Regions from separate parts of the Peribacillus sp. NJ11 genome, predicted to be linked through region 3. Evidence: riboswitches for the same ligand, from Rfam matches in the RefSeq annotation. Region 3 holds a riboswitch; each other region holds the start of a gene.

Region 1 (3,752 bases), 1.7 Mb from region 3:
TGCTCCAATTTCACGAGTATTTGCTCCTAACTCGCGAGTATTTGCTCCAATTTCACGAGTAAACTCCTAACTCTAGAGTAACTATCGATTTCTTGAATTATTCCCCCTGAAGGCAAAATTAATCCATAGAAAAAAGGTGCCCCGCTTTTGCGGGACACCTTTTTTCTATGGATTATGCTTGTGCTTTTAATGTTTCTGCTTTATCCGTGCGTTCCCATGGAAGATCGACATCTGTACGGCCAAAATGTCCGTATGCAGCTGTTTGTTTGTAGATTGGGCGACGAAGATCAAGCATTTTGATGATACCAGCTGGACGAAGGTCGAAGTTTGCACGAACTAGGTCAACTAGGACTTCTTCGCTAACTGTACCAGTTCCGAATGTATCAATCGAGATCGATACAGGCTCTGCCACACCAATTGCGTATGCCAATTGAACTTCCGCTTTGTCAGCAAGGCCAGCGGCAACGATGTTTTTCGCAACGTAACGCGCTGCATATGCCGCAGAACGGTCAACTTTAGTAGCATCCTTACCAGAGAATGCACCACCGCCGTGACGAGCGTATCCGCCGTACGTATCAACGATGATTTTACGTCCAGTAAGACCAGCATCCCCTTGAGGTCCGCCAATTACGAAACGGCCGGTCGGGTTGATGAAGTACTTAGTTTGAGCATCGATCAATTCAGCTGGAACAACTGCTTTAATCACATGTTCTTTTATATCGGCTTGAATTTGTTCAAGCGTAATTTCTGCATCATGCTGTGTAGAGATAACGATCGTATCTACACGTACAGGACGGTTATTCTCATCATACTCCACAGTTACCTGTGTTTTACCATCAGGGCGTAAGTAAGCAAGAGTTTCATCTTTACGAACTTTAGCCAAGCGGAATGAAAGTTTATGTGCCAATGAAATCGGAAGCGGCATAAGCTCTTCTGTTTCATTACAAGCAAATCCGAACATAAGACCTTGGTCCCCTGCACCGATTGCATCGATTTCTTCCTCTGACATGTTTCCTTCACGAGCTTCCAATGCTTTATCGACGCCAGCTGCGATATCGGCAGACTGCTCATCAATGGAACTCAATACAGCACAAGTTTCAGCATCGAAACCGTATTTCGCACGTGTGTAACCAATTCCTGCAATGGTATCACGAACGATACGCGGAATATCCACGTAAGCGGATGTTGTAATTTCACCAGCAACAAGCACAAGACCTGTTGTTACACTTGTTTCACACGCAACACGTGCATTTGCATCCTTAGCAAGGATAGCATCTAAAATGGAATCTGAAATCTGATCACAAATTTTGTCCGGATGGCCCTCTGTAACAGATTCAGAAGTAAATAGACGTTTCTTTGACATCATATTTCCTCCTTGGAAGTTAGTATGTTGTAGGCATAAGCCTGATTTTTACGGAACTCGTTTCCCTCATTAGTTTCAACTATAGACACAGAATTACTTATAAAAACACAAAAACCTTCCCTGGCAAATGAGGAAAGGTTTAAAATTCTGTCTTCTATCCTTTCACTCTTATCGTTCAAGGGTTTTTTACCTTGCTCAGGTTAGCACCATCACCACTATTCCTTGAAGAACATCGCTTTATTTTCGGCGATCGATCTTGGAGTCAAGTTCAATATGGCAGGTTGCTGGGTTTCAAAGGGCCTGTCCCTCCACCAACTCGGGATAAGAGAATCCGTACAATTTAAGATAATATCGTATCAGGTTGGAACTTGTCAATGTTTTTCTAAAAAGAACATATCCCCCCACTTGAAAAAACGGGTTGTTTCAGCGTCTTCAAAGGGTTTCCAAGGCAGACTGCGAATAGAAATGTTGAAAATTGCCATTAATAATAGAAAATAAAGCATACTAACAGGAACGGCCAATTAGAAATATGTTGCTTAATTACTTCCTATTTAAAATAAAATTTTCACTCCATGTAAGTATATGCAATAGTAATGACTCGGTTCCTGCGCCTTAATAATGAAAAATGATTAACGCAACCAGTTGAAAATAATCACAAATTAAAAGAAATAGTATAGACTATTTAAATGAATGTGTTATACTAATTGTAATATAAAAACTTAAACAAAGGAAGGTATCTCATATATGAATTCTGTAGATGTTTCTAATGAGTTACACCAGTTATTAACAGGAAACAATGTTCAAACTCAACTTTCAGTTCCTCAATTGGTCGAAAAAGTATTAAGCAGAAATGAAGGCGTACTAACATCAACTGGCGCAGTAAAAGCTGAAACCGGCAAATATACTGGTCGTTCACCTAAAGATAAATATATCGTGGAAGAAGCATCCGTTAAGGATAAAGTCGATTGGGGTTCAGTGAACCAGCCAATTTCTGAAGATGTGTTCAATAAACTATATAATAAAGTAGTTGACTACCTAAAAGCAAAAGAAGAGATTTTCGTTTTCAAAGGTTTCGCTGGTGCAGACGAATCATCACGTCTTCCAATCCGAGTTGTTAACGAATATGCTTGGCATAATCTTTTTGCCCATACTTTGTTCATCCGTCCGAACGAAGAGGAATTAAGAGGTCACGAAGCTGAATTCACAATTCTTTCGGCACCTAATTTCAAAGCAGACCCAGAAGTGGACGGGACTTCATCTGAAACTTTCATCATCGTTTCATTTGAACGCCGTACCATCCTGATCGGCGGAACGGAATATGCAGGAGAAATGAAAAAATCGATCTTCTCGATCATGAACTACTTACTTCCAGAGGCTGGAATCCTTCCAATGCATTGCTCTGCTAACGTAGGACGTGAAGGGGACGTCGCTTTATTCTTCGGACTGTCTGGAACAGGTAAAACAACTTTATCCGCAGACACTAGCCGTAAACTGATTGGCGATGACGAGCACGGCTGGTCTTCTAACGGTGTATTCAACATCGAAGGTGGCTGCTATGCGAAAACGATCAACCTTTCACGTGAAAAAGAACCACAAATTTTCGATGCGATCCGCTTCGGTGCCGTATTGGAAAATGTAGTTGTGGACCCGGATACACGTGAAGCGGACTATGATGACAGTTCATTGACTGAAAACACCCGTGCTGCATACCAAATGCAAGCGATCGATAACATCGTGAACCCAAGTATTGCAGGACACCCAAATACAATCATTTTCTTAACAGCTGATGCTTCAGGCGTTCTGCCTCCAATCAGCAAGCTTTCCAAAGAACAGGCAATGTTCCATTTCCTAAGTGGTTACACTAGTAAATTGGCTGGTACTGAAAGAGGGGTAACTTCTCCGGAAGCTACATTCTCCACTTGCTTCGGTTCACCGTTCTTACCGCTTCCCGCTCAACGCTATGCTGAGATGCTTGGTGATAAAATTGACGAGCACAATGCAAAAGTATACCTTGTCAACACTGGGTGGACTGGCGGAGCATACGGAACCGGAAGCCGTATGAAACTTGCTTACACTCGTGCGATGGTACAAGCGGCACTTGAAGGTGAATTAGCGAACATCGAAACGATCAAGGATGAAATCTTCGGTTTGGATATCCCGCTTCATGTTCCTGGAGTTCCTGACGAAGTGCTTCAACCAATCAAGACTTGGGCAGATCCTGCAGCTTATAAACAAGCAGCAACAGCTCTTGCAGCTCAATTCCGTGAAAACTTCAAGAAATTCGGTAGCGTTCCAAGTGAAATCGAAGAACTTGGCGGACCGACAGCTTAATAAATTGTACACAAAAGGACCAAGCTCTTGCTTGGTCCTTTCTTCATTGGTTTTCCGC
Region 2 (3,752 bases), 840 kb from region 3:
ATTGGCAGCACATTTAATAAATGAGGTTTTGCTGAATTTTAAATAATAAATGGACATGGATTATGGGTAACTCCCACGGAATAACAAGAGGCATTCCTCATCGACCTTTTTGCTATCCCCATTATCATCACCGGTAAAAATTTGTTGAAGTGAAAAACCTGTTGACCAGACTGTCTGTGATCATTCATGGACAGTCTTTTTTATGTATATGTAAATAGCGGTGTACTCCTATATAGACTCATCATTAGTGGATTAACTACGACTCTACTAAAGGTCAATAATGATACTTGTGGGTTTTTGGTTTATAATAACAACCATCTAGCCTAATGAGGGGGATCCTATGAATGAATATAATGTAACGGTCAGGAATGGCAGTACCTTAATTTTGTCAGAAATCATTAAAGCTGAAGATGAGAGAGAAGTCCTGGGCACACTTTTGATTTCCAGCGAATTATTTAATCAACCATTTACCGACATCAGGATTTTAGAACGCTGATTTGTACCTGCCCGTCCTATTTGTTACACTGTAATAAATCCTAAAACGGTAGGCGATATTATGTGCGGACGTTTCACGCTTTTCACGGACATTGAAGAAATAAAAGAACGGTTTAATATTCAAGGACCTTTTGATGAAGAATACCAATTCAGCTACAATATTGCACCTTCCCACTCCGTGCTATCCGTCATTAATGACGGAGCAAGGAATCGACTTGGATATCTTCGGTGGGGACTCATTCCTTTCTGGGCAAAAGATGAAAAACTGGGCTACAAAATGATCAATGCCAGAGCGGAAACCATTGCTGAGAAGGCAAGCTTCAAGAATGCGTATAAGAAGAAACGATGCTTGATAATCGCTGATTCATTTTATGAGTGGAAGAAGGAACCCAGGCGAAAAATACCCATGCGAATAAAGCTTAAAAATCATGCGCCATTTGGAATGGCAGGTCTCTGGGAATCCTGGAAATCTCCAGAAGGAATCAACATCTATTCGTGCTCAGTTATAACAACCGTTCCTAATGAGCTAATGACCAGCATTCATGACCGCATGCCTGTCATCCTTAAACCTGAAGATGAAAAAGATTGGTTGAATCCATCCATTAATGATCCTGCCTTTCTACAGCAGTATTTAAAATCATTCGATTCTGAACAAATGGAAGCATTTGAGGTATCGACTGATGTGAACTCAACTAAAAATAATTCACCAAACCTAATACAACAAATTTGCTAAGAGGTCCTTTGACCTCTTTTTATTTTAGTTCCGTCCAGACAAATGACATTATTTGAGATTTCATCCAAATATCACAATTAACCCAAATACCTTATTTACTGTACATGTAAAAGTCCGTTTAAAATATTAAGGTCCACATTTGAAATACTTTTAAACTAAACCTTGCGAAAATACATAAAATGCTGTACTCTTATATTTGCTTTTCAATAAGGCTTTCGATGTCACTTTCCGAGAGTGGACAGAGGTAAACTTGGAGCGGTTATAGCAAGTTACCAGCCTGCTTCTTTTCTCTTGGACACCGGTGCATTTGATAATATCATTATATAATTTAAATCTTCTTATCAAGAGAGACGGAGGGACTGGCCCGAAGATGTCTCGGCAGCAGACTTTAATAGGAGTGCTGTGCCAAATCCAGCAGGCTGATTTTTGCCTGAAAGATAAGGAGGGCGTTTTTTATAAATTAAAAGACCTCTTCTTGTTGTGTTTAATGGAAGAGGTCTTTTTTATGCTGAAAGTATTTTTAGCTATAGCTTCCATGAAGGTGTTATTTACGAAAAATGTTAGAAGAATAAGTGCTGTGACACATGTCATGGGAAAAATAAAAAGAGGTGTACATCATGAGTGCAAACAATAAAGGGAATCCGTGGGCATTGATCCCATTTGTCGTTTTTTTGATTTTATTTATAGGGTCCGGAATCATTACAAAAGATTTTTATTCTTTTCCGGTGATTGTAGCGATTTCAATTGCATCGGCAGCTGCATTGGCAATGAATCGGAAAGAGTCTTTCAATCAAAAGGTTGAAATTTTCTGTAAAGGCGCCGGGGATGCCAATATTATGTTAATGGTTATCATTTTCCTTTTGGCAGGCGCTTTTGCCGAAGTTGCAAATGGCATGGGGGCAGTTGAATCTACGGTGAATCTTGCCTTAGCGGTTTTTCCGCAAAATCTATTAATGGTAGGGATTTTCATCATCGCTTGCTTTATCTCTCTATCCATGGGGACGAGCATGGGAACGATTGTAGCACTAGCACCTATTGGGGTGGGAATTAGTGAGCAAACCGATATTTCGCTTGCCTTTTCAATGGCGGCCGTTATTGGTGGTGCGATGTTTGGGGATAACCTTTCCTTCATTTCAGATACGACAATCGCTGCAGTTCGTACGCAGGGAACGAAAATGAAGGATAAGTTCAAAGTGAATTTTTTCATTGTTTTACCTGCGGCCATCATCACATGTGTCATCCTTGGAATTTTAACAATGGGTGAACAAGCTGCCATCGCTCAACATTCTTATAATTGGGTGAAGATCCTTCCGTATCTTTGTGTATTGATCACTGCATTGGCAGGTGTCAATGTGTTCCTGGTCCTATCCATCGGAATCGTATTTGCCGGAATTATCGGCTTGGCGGATGGAAGTTATCAACCGTTGGGTGTCATTCAAAAAATCGGAGAAGGGATGGCGGGAATGTATGAAATCTCTTTCCTGGCCATTTTAATCGCAGGAATGGTAGCTGTAATCAAGCATAATGGCGGTATCGATTATCTTCTCCACCTCGTAACCCGAAACAGCAAAACTAAAAAAGGGGCTGAATTCAGCATTGCCGGGCTTGTTGGTTTGACGAACCTTTCCACGGCAAATAACACGATATCAATTATCATTGCCGGGCCACTTGCCAAAAATATTGCTGAAAAGTATGGAATCGATCCGCGTAAATCGGCGAGCTTACTTGATGTTTTTGCATGCTGCATTCAGGGGTTAATTCCATATGGGGCACAACTGCTTGTTGCAGCTGGGGTAGCACATATTTCTCCGTTAAGCATCTTGCCGTATTCATATTACCCAATACTAATTGGCCTTTGTGGAGTCATAGCCATCTTGATTGGTTATCCGCGATTTCAGCCGGTAGATAAAGAAACGAAGAAACGTACTTCTTAATAATGAGAATAAGCATGAAAATAAACCCTGAATCATTAGATTCAGGGTTTTACTTTGTAAGGTGTATGGAAACATTGGTGAAAAATAATTAAAAAGAGCGATGTACCCTCGATCTTCCATCAGTTTAAGTGTTATCAATGTTTAGGAATTACGATTCATATTGATTAACCCAACGCATAATGGTTGTGTGAGCTAGTCGTTATGAATAGAGGACAACACCAACTAAACCAGAAAGAATAATGACATAGGCTGGGTGCCAGCGTAATTTCAATAGGGCAAATAACGATAATCCAAAAACGAGTAATAAGCTTATCGTATGCCATGAAAAGTTCAGGGCTATCAAATGATTGGAAAGTGCAAAGCTGATAGCTGCAAAGAGGATTAAACTAGTGACAACGGGTCTTAATCCATAAAACATCGATTGAATAACTGGATAATGATTCAATTTGCTGAAGAAGGTGGCTATAACGGTTACGAGTATAATGGCAGGAAGCAAGATTCCGAGAACGGATGATATGGCTCCTGCTAATCCAGCAGTCGAATAGCCTACGAGAATGGCACTATTAGTGGTGATAGGCCCGGGAGACATG
Region 3 (3,752 bases):
CGTTTCGGGGACATCAATATTTAAAAGATGCTGCTGCCGTCTTTTATGAACGTGAATATGGTGTCAAGCTGGATCCGAATAGTGAAGTGGCGATTCTCTTCGGGGGGAAGGCAGGTCTTGTCGAACTGCCGCAGTGTTTATTGAATCCAGGTGATACGATCCTTGTTCCAGATCCCGGCTATCCGGATTATCTTTCCGGTGTCGTTTTAGCCCAGGCAAAGACCGAACTGATGCCCTTGACAGAAGAAAATGATTTTCTTCCGAAATACAATGACATACATAAAGAAGTGCTTGATAAAGCCAAAATGATGTTCTTGAACTATCCGAATAATCCCACAGGAGCTTCTGCAACTGAAAGTTTCTTTGATGAAACCGTCTCCTTTGCAAAAGAGCATTCGATTTGCGTGGTCCACGATTTCGCTTATGGGGCAATAGGATTCGACGGAAAAAAACCGATAAGCTTTCTCCAGGCAGAGGGAGCGAAGGATGTAGGGATAGAAATTTACACACTATCGAAAACATACAATATGGCAGGGTGGAGAGTCGGTTTTGCAGTGGGGAATAAAAGTGTCATAGAAGCTCTTGAACTATTGCAAGACCATCTTTATGTTAGTCTCTTTCCAGCGATACAGGAAGCAGCGGCAAGCGCATTGCTGGACTCGCAGAGCTGTGTAGATGAGTTAGTGAAGATGTATGAGGGACGCAGGAATGTTTTCATTGAGGGATTGAGGGCAATCGGATGGGATGTCAAAGCTCCCGAGGCATCATTCTTTGCCTGGCTCAAGGTACCAAAAGGTTTTACGTCCGAGAGTTTTGCAGACTATCTATTAACGCATGCCCACGTAGCTGTTGCCGCAGGGAATGGATTCGGTGAATTTGGCGAAGGTTACGTCAGGGTAGGGCTTCTGACTTCGGAAGAACGGCTTGAAGAGGCTGTGGAACGGATACGTACATTAAAATTATTTTAACGGAGGATTCAATTTATCCACGGTTAAATAGACAAGAAATTATTGACAAAGTATGGATTACGTGTCAGAATACAAAATAAATTCTTAATCTTTCGATACTTGAATGTAACTATATATCAGCGTTTTCTTATTTTGAGCAGGTGGAGGGACTAGCCCTATGAAGCCCAGCAACCGACCGTAATTCCATTGTAAAATGGGGCGGAATTCTTCGCCGGATTTTCTTGAAATCCACAAGGCACGGTGCTAATTCTTGCAGCTAATGGCTGGGAGATAAGAAGATGGCTTTTTAAAGCCTCTTCTTTATGAAGGGGCTTTTGCCATTTTGAGACCATTTCAGGTTAATGACTTCGAGAGTTTACTAACGTGATATAGGAGTGATCAAATGAGCGAGATAGTCGCTACTTATTTAATTCATGACTTTAATGGAAATCATGAGAAAAAAGCAGAAAGCATTGCCTTAGGATTGACTGTGGGAACATGGACGGACCTGCCCCATTTGGTCCAGAAGCAACTGGAAAAACATAAGGGTCGTGTCGTATCGGTGACACCACTATCTGAAGAAGAGAAGGCAAACAGATATTTTAATCGTAAAGTGTACCGTTCACTAATTAAAATTGCCTATCCGGCAGGGAATTTCTCCAATGATTTACCTGCAATCCTCACGACGGTCTTCGGCAAACTTTCATTGGACGGAGAAATAAAACTTATTGACTTGGATTTTGTCGGTGAGATTCAAAAAGCTTTCCCAGGGCCGCAATTTGGCATTGCAGGCATTAGGGAAAAGATTGACGTATATAACCGGCCCCTGGTGATGAGCATCTTTAAAGGTGTATTAGGAAGGGACCTAACCTTCCATAATGAGCAACTGAAGCGACAAGCATTAGGAGGTGTCGACCTAGTTAAAGATGATGAAATTCTCTTCGACCAGGAACAGACTCCATTTTTCGATAGAATAAAAACTGGAAAACGAATATTGAATGAAGTCTATGAAACCACTGGCCACCGAACCTTATACGCTGTCAATCTATCAGGGAAAACATTTGATTTATTGGATAAGGCGGAGCAAGCTGCTGAAGCAGGGGCGGATGCTTTATTGTTCAACGTTCATACATATGGTTTGGATGTATTGCAGGCCCTGAGTGAGCATGATCGAATCAGGCTACCGATCATGGCGCACCCCGCATTTAGCGGGGCATTGGCATCTTCATCATTTTATGGGATCGGCTATCCATTATTGCTTGGTAAATTAGTAAGGTTATCAGGTGCGGATTTATCCTTGTTCCCATCCCCTTATGGAAATGTCGCACTAGAAAAAAAGGAGACCTTGGCGATTGCTGAAGCTCTGACAAAAGATGAACTTTCATGGAAAAAAGCCTTCCCTGTTCCTTCTGCAGGCATTCATCCAGGCATGGTTCCGGACCTAATCAAGGATTTTGGACTCGATAGCGTGATTAATGCAGGGGGCGGAATTCACGGGCACCCTGACGGAGCAGAGGGCGGGGCCAAGGCTTTCCGTTCTGCTGTGGAAGCCGTTCTAGCAGGAAAGGACCTATCTGAAGCGGCGGCTGAGGAAGAAACACTAAAAAAAGCTCTTGTGTTATGGGGAGGCTTATAAGAAATAATGAAACCAATCATCTTTTGTGATTTTGACGGAACGATCACCAACACAGATAATATCATTTCCATCATGAAAAAATTTGCTCCTCCGGAATGGGAAGAGTTGAAAGACGATGTCCTTCAGCAAAAAATCAGTATATCTTCTGGCGTAGGGGATATGTTTTCCCTGCTTGATAGTGGCTTGAAGGATGACATCATTCAATATGTATGTGAGTCGGCCGGCATTCGTCCAGGGTTTTATGAATTCGTTGAGTATACGAAACAAGCCAACATCCCTTTATATATTGTAAGCGGAGGCATGGATTTTTTCATAGCACCTCTTTTAAATGATATCTTGCCATCAGAATCCGTTTATTGCAACCATGCATTTTTCAATAAGGAAAAAATTTATATTGAGTGGCCACATGCCTGTGATGACCAATGTAAAAATGATTGTGGTTGCTGTAAGCCATCAATTATGAGGGAAATTGCGAGTGCGGATGATTTTAAATTAGTTATTGGAGATTCAGTAACGGATTTTGAAGCGGCAAAACAGGCAGATTTTGTCATAGCTCGTGACATACTGCTTGAGAAATGCGATAGGGAAGGGATTCTTCATCAAGGATTTGAAACGTTTTATGATGTAATTGACATTTTAAAGCAGCGGGAGTTGGTAAATGCGTGAACACTCATACAGAAGAATGGCTGGAGTTAGCGGATATTAAAGCAGAACTGGCCGAAAGGGATTGGTTTATGGGTACTAGCGGGAATTTGTCCATCCGTAAGCCCGAAAGTCCTTTCTTTTATATTACGGCAAGCGGTAAGGATAAAAGGAAGCAATCGGATTCGGACTTTTTACTGGTTGATTTAAAAGGAAAACCAGTTGAAGAAACGGAGTTAAGACCATCGGCCGAAACATTGCTTCATACCGTTATTTACGGGAAAACCAATGCGAACTGTGTACTCCATGTCCATACAGTTGAAAATAATGTGATATCCGAATTGTACGGAGATGAAGGTCAAGTTACTTTTCGTAATCATGAAATCATTAAAGCGACCGGACGGTGGGATGAAGATTCAGAGCTAAGGATTCCTATCATCTATAATCACGCTGACATTCCGCTGTTATCCGATAAGTTCAAACCACATGTCGAAGAAGACTCTGGCGCTGTGCTGATCCGCAATCAT
Region 4 (3,752 bases), 130 kb from region 3:
ATTCTAATGGTGCAAATATAGCGGCAAGTTTGATGTTCCATTTCGAAGGGGCACTACAAGGAGCGATTCTTCATCATCCAATGGTGCCTAGACGAGGGATTGCTATGCCGTCACTCTCAGATATACCTGTATTTATTGCTGCAGGTAAAAACGATCCGATTTGCCCGGCAGAAGAAACGGATGAACTTAAACAACTTTTATTGCAAGCTGGTGCTTCGGTGGAAGTTCACTGGGAAAATTACGGTCATCAGTTAACACGTTCAGAGGTCGAGGCAGCAGGTTCATGGTTTCATAAGAACTTTATATAAGAATGAAAGAGGGAATGAAGATGATTTCAGTAAATCCTGAAGGTCTGACTGAACGGGAAAATTATAAGTTTTTGACTGGAAGCATTATACCGAGACCCATAGCTCTGATTACGACACAATCCGAAACCGGTACCATCAATATAGCGCCGTTCAGCTTTTTTAACATAGTCAGTTCCAATCCTCCGATGATTTCCATTTCTGTTCAACGGAAAGAAGGAGTTTCAAAGGACACTGCACGAAATGCAATTCAATCAGGGGAATTCGTTGTTCATATCACTGATGAAAATAATGTTGCTGATGCAAATCGAACGGCCAAGGAACTCCCATCGGATGAAAGTGAATTGGGCCTGACCAATTTCACGACGGCTGTTAGTGATAAGGTATCCGTACCAGGATTGCAAGAAGCGAAGGTACGCTTTGAATGTACATTAGAGCATGCGATTCCATTGGGAGGTTCCCTAGATAAACCTGGTTGTGATTTATTGATAGGTAAAATAGTCTGCTATCATATAGAGCAAGATATTTACCATAATGGCCGAATTGACCAGAATGGGCTTAAACCTGTAGCAAGATTAGCGGGTCATACTTATACAAAACTAGGGGAATTATTTGAAATGGAACGACCTTAAGTGATAAGAAAGAAAAAATGGCGTCATCTTTTAAGATGTCGTCATTTTTTTTATACCAAAATTATTTCCGGTTAGCATTATCTGCAATTCTACGGTGAGCGACTGTACCAAAACAAGCAATCATGCCGGAGGTGACAAAATAGTCCGAATGTAAAGGGAATTCTTTATATTCCAAAACAAAACTTGACAATTTTTTCATAGATTGATAAAGTTATAAAAAATTAATTTCTTATCCAGAGAGGTGGAGGGACTGGCCCTATGAAACCTCAGCAACAGGTCTGCTAAGACACTGTGCTAATTCCAGGGGGTGAAACCTTGATAGATAAGACCGTACGTTTTTATTTGTCAGTAGCGCACTCTTTTTAGAGTGCGTTTTCGTTTTTTTCTGGATGCAGGATAAAGGAGAGTATGAATGGAGAACAAAAGGAAACAGGAATTTCAAAGGGAAATGAAAACACGGCATTTAATCATGCTATCGCTTGGCGGGGTGATTGGAACAGGTTTGTTCTTAAGTTCGGGTTATACGATTCAGCAGGCTGGCCCGTTTGGCACCATCCTTTCGTATCTGATTGGAGCATTAGTGGTTTATCTAGTCATGCTATGTCTAGGTGAACTGGCAGTACATATGCCCGAGACAGGTGCGTTTCATAGCTACGCAGCCAAATACATCGGACCAGGGACAGGGTTTACAGTAGCTTGGTTATATTGGTTAACCTGGACTGTTGCACTAGGTTCGGAATTCACGGCTGCAGGATTGTTGATGCAGCGATGGTTTCCATCAATCAATGTCTGGATATGGAGTGCTCTATTTGCCATATTGGTCTTGGTATTAAATGCTTGGACCGTTAAGTTTTTCGCTGAATCCGAATTTTGGTTTGCGTCTATAAAGGTAATTGCGATTGTGATATTTATTATTTTGGGAGCAGCGACAATGGTAGGTTTTATTCCAATGACTAACTCACAACCAGCACCGCTATTTTCCAATTTTACAAGTGCAGGTTTATTTCCGAATGGTGCTTTTGCCATTATAATGACGATGCTTGCGGTGAATTTCGCATTTTCTGGAACTGAATTAATCGGAATTGCAGCTGGAGAAACTGTGAATCCAGAAAAAACGATACCAAAGGCAATCCGCATGACATTATGGAGATTGATCATCTTTTTTGTAGGAACCATCGTTGTATTATCCGCATTATTGCCTGTTTCGGATGCAAGCGTATTAGAGAGCCCCTTTGTTGCAGTTCTTGAACGAATTGGAGTGCCATATGCAGCGGATATCATGAACTTTGTTATTTTAACTGCCATTTTGTCTGCTGCAAACTCAGGTCTATATGCCTCTTCCAGAATGCTTTGGTCCCTTGCAGATAAGAAAACGATATCACCAATATTTGCAAAATTAACAAAAAGAGGCGTTCCGATAAATGCAGTCATTTTCAGTATGTTGGGTGGTGGTTTAGCCTTGTTCTCGAGTATTATTGCACCGGATACGGTGTATATCGTCCTTGTATCCATTTCGGGTCTAGCCGTGGTTGTAGTTTGGATGAGTATTAGCGCTTCACAGTTCCTATTCCGAAGACGTTTTATAAAAGAAGGAAATTCAGTAAATGATTTGGCTTATCGTACACCATTATATCCGTTCGTACCAATCGTTTCTTTCATGCTTTGTCTTGCTTCATGTATAGGAATTGCCTTTGATCCTACACAACGGATAGCACTTTATTGTGGTATTCCATTTATTTTGTTTTGCTATGGAACTTATTATATTACACAATCTTCAAAGAAAAGAGGAGTAAAACCATGAAGAATAAAATAAACCCAATTGACGCTATTTTACGAGATCATTCAGTCATGATTCTGGACGGAGCTCTAGCTACAGAGCTCGAGCGGTATGGATGTGATTTGGACGATCCCCTGTGGTCTGCACGTGTATTACTTGAAAATCCAGAAGTGATTTATCAGGTTCACTCTGCATATTTTCGTGCTGGAGCGGACTGTGCGATAACTGCAAGCTACCAAGCCACCGTTGAAGGTTTCTCCCTGCGTGGGATACAAGAAAAAGAGGCCATGGAGTTAATTCGGAAAACGGTGTTACTCGCAAGGAAAGCAAGGGATGATTATTGGAAGGATGAAACGCAAACAAATAGACCTAAGCCATTGGTTGCTGCATCAGTTGGACCTTATGGGGCGTACCTTGCAGATGGTTCAGAATATGTAGGAAACTATGGTGTTTCAGATGAAACCTTAGTAGAATTTCATCGCCCAAGAATATCAGCTTTGATTGAAGCAGGTGCTGATCTCCTAGCATTTGAAACGATTCCATCCCTTCAAGAAGCAAAAGTATTGGATTCATTATTGAAGGATTATCCAGAAGTGTATGCTTGGCTATCCTTTTCTTTGAAAGATGAGAAAGCGATAAGTGACGGTACATTGCTGGAGGAGTGTACGAGGTTGTTTGAGGAAAGTGAGCAAATTGCAGCGATTGGCATTAATTGTGCACCAGTATCAGTTGTCACGGAAGCTATCAATGTGTTGAGTGCAAACACGAAAAAACCAATTATTGTTTATCCGAATTCTGGTGAAACTTATAATCCGGATACCAAAACATGGCATGGTCAAGAATCTTGTAACAAGTTCGACCTGAAATCCGAAGAATGGCACCATGCAGGGGCACGTTTGATTGGAGGTTGCTGCAGAACGGCACCTCATCATATTGAAGAGATTTCAAGAAAGTGGCGACCATCCGAGGTGGTATCCTCATAGCCTTTTTTCTGGATTTCAAAATGTTTTTATTAGCTATGTAAGAAGTGGGAAAACC

Evidence for each region. Region 3 has a riboswitch for S-adenosylmethionine ahead of mtnW (2,3-diketo-5-methylthiopentyl-1-phosphate enolase). Riboswitches for the same ligand answer to the same signal wherever they lie in the genome.
Region 1: it holds a riboswitch for S-adenosylmethionine, as region 3 does, so the genes downstream of both, metK (methionine adenosyltransferase) here and mtnW (2,3-diketo-5-methylthiopentyl-1-phosphate enolase) in region 3, are expected to answer to the same signal.
Region 2: it holds a riboswitch for S-adenosylmethionine, as region 3 does, so the genes downstream of both, QUF86_RS21240 (Na+/H+ antiporter NhaC family protein) here and mtnW (2,3-diketo-5-methylthiopentyl-1-phosphate enolase) in region 3, are expected to answer to the same signal.
Region 4: it holds a riboswitch for S-adenosylmethionine, as region 3 does, so the genes downstream of both, mmuP (S-methylmethionine permease) here and mtnW (2,3-diketo-5-methylthiopentyl-1-phosphate enolase) in region 3, are expected to answer to the same signal.

What each region holds. Positions count from the first base shown of each region.
Region 1 covers NZ_JAUCFO010000001.1:1,811,936-1,815,687, reverse strand. Annotated here, with positions in the region: gene metK (methionine adenosyltransferase) at 173-1,366, opposite strand; SAM riboswitch class I at 1,529-1,691, opposite strand; gene pckA (phosphoenolpyruvate carboxykinase (ATP)) at 2,108-3,694, shown strand.
Region 2 covers NZ_JAUCFO010000001.1:4,328,115-4,331,866, reverse strand. Annotated here, with positions in the region: gene hutG (formimidoylglutamase) at 1-46, shown strand, start outside; gene QUF86_RS21250 (hypothetical protein) at 341-496, shown strand; gene QUF86_RS21245 (SOS response-associated peptidase) at 557-1,228, shown strand; SAM riboswitch class I at 1,564-1,672, shown strand; gene QUF86_RS21240 (Na+/H+ antiporter NhaC family protein) at 1,846-3,162, shown strand; gene QUF86_RS21235 (chromate transporter) at 3,362-3,752, opposite strand, start outside.
Region 3 covers NZ_JAUCFO010000001.1:3,489,034-3,492,785, forward strand. Annotated here, with positions in the region: gene QUF86_RS17280 (pyridoxal phosphate-dependent aminotransferase) at 1-968, shown strand, start outside; SAM riboswitch class I at 1,093-1,245, shown strand; gene mtnW (2,3-diketo-5-methylthiopentyl-1-phosphate enolase) at 1,351-2,583, shown strand; gene QUF86_RS17290 (2-hydroxy-3-keto-5-methylthiopentenyl-1-phosphate phosphatase) at 2,590-3,249, shown strand; gene QUF86_RS17295 (methylthioribulose 1-phosphate dehydratase) at 3,246-3,752, shown strand, end outside.
Region 4 covers NZ_JAUCFO010000001.1:3,622,615-3,626,366, forward strand. Annotated here, with positions in the region: gene QUF86_RS17955 (alpha/beta hydrolase) at 1-308, shown strand, start outside; gene QUF86_RS17960 (flavin reductase family protein) at 329-937, shown strand; SAM riboswitch class I at 1,164-1,266, shown strand; gene mmuP (S-methylmethionine permease) at 1,350-2,738, shown strand; gene mmuM (homocysteine S-methyltransferase) at 2,735-3,697, shown strand.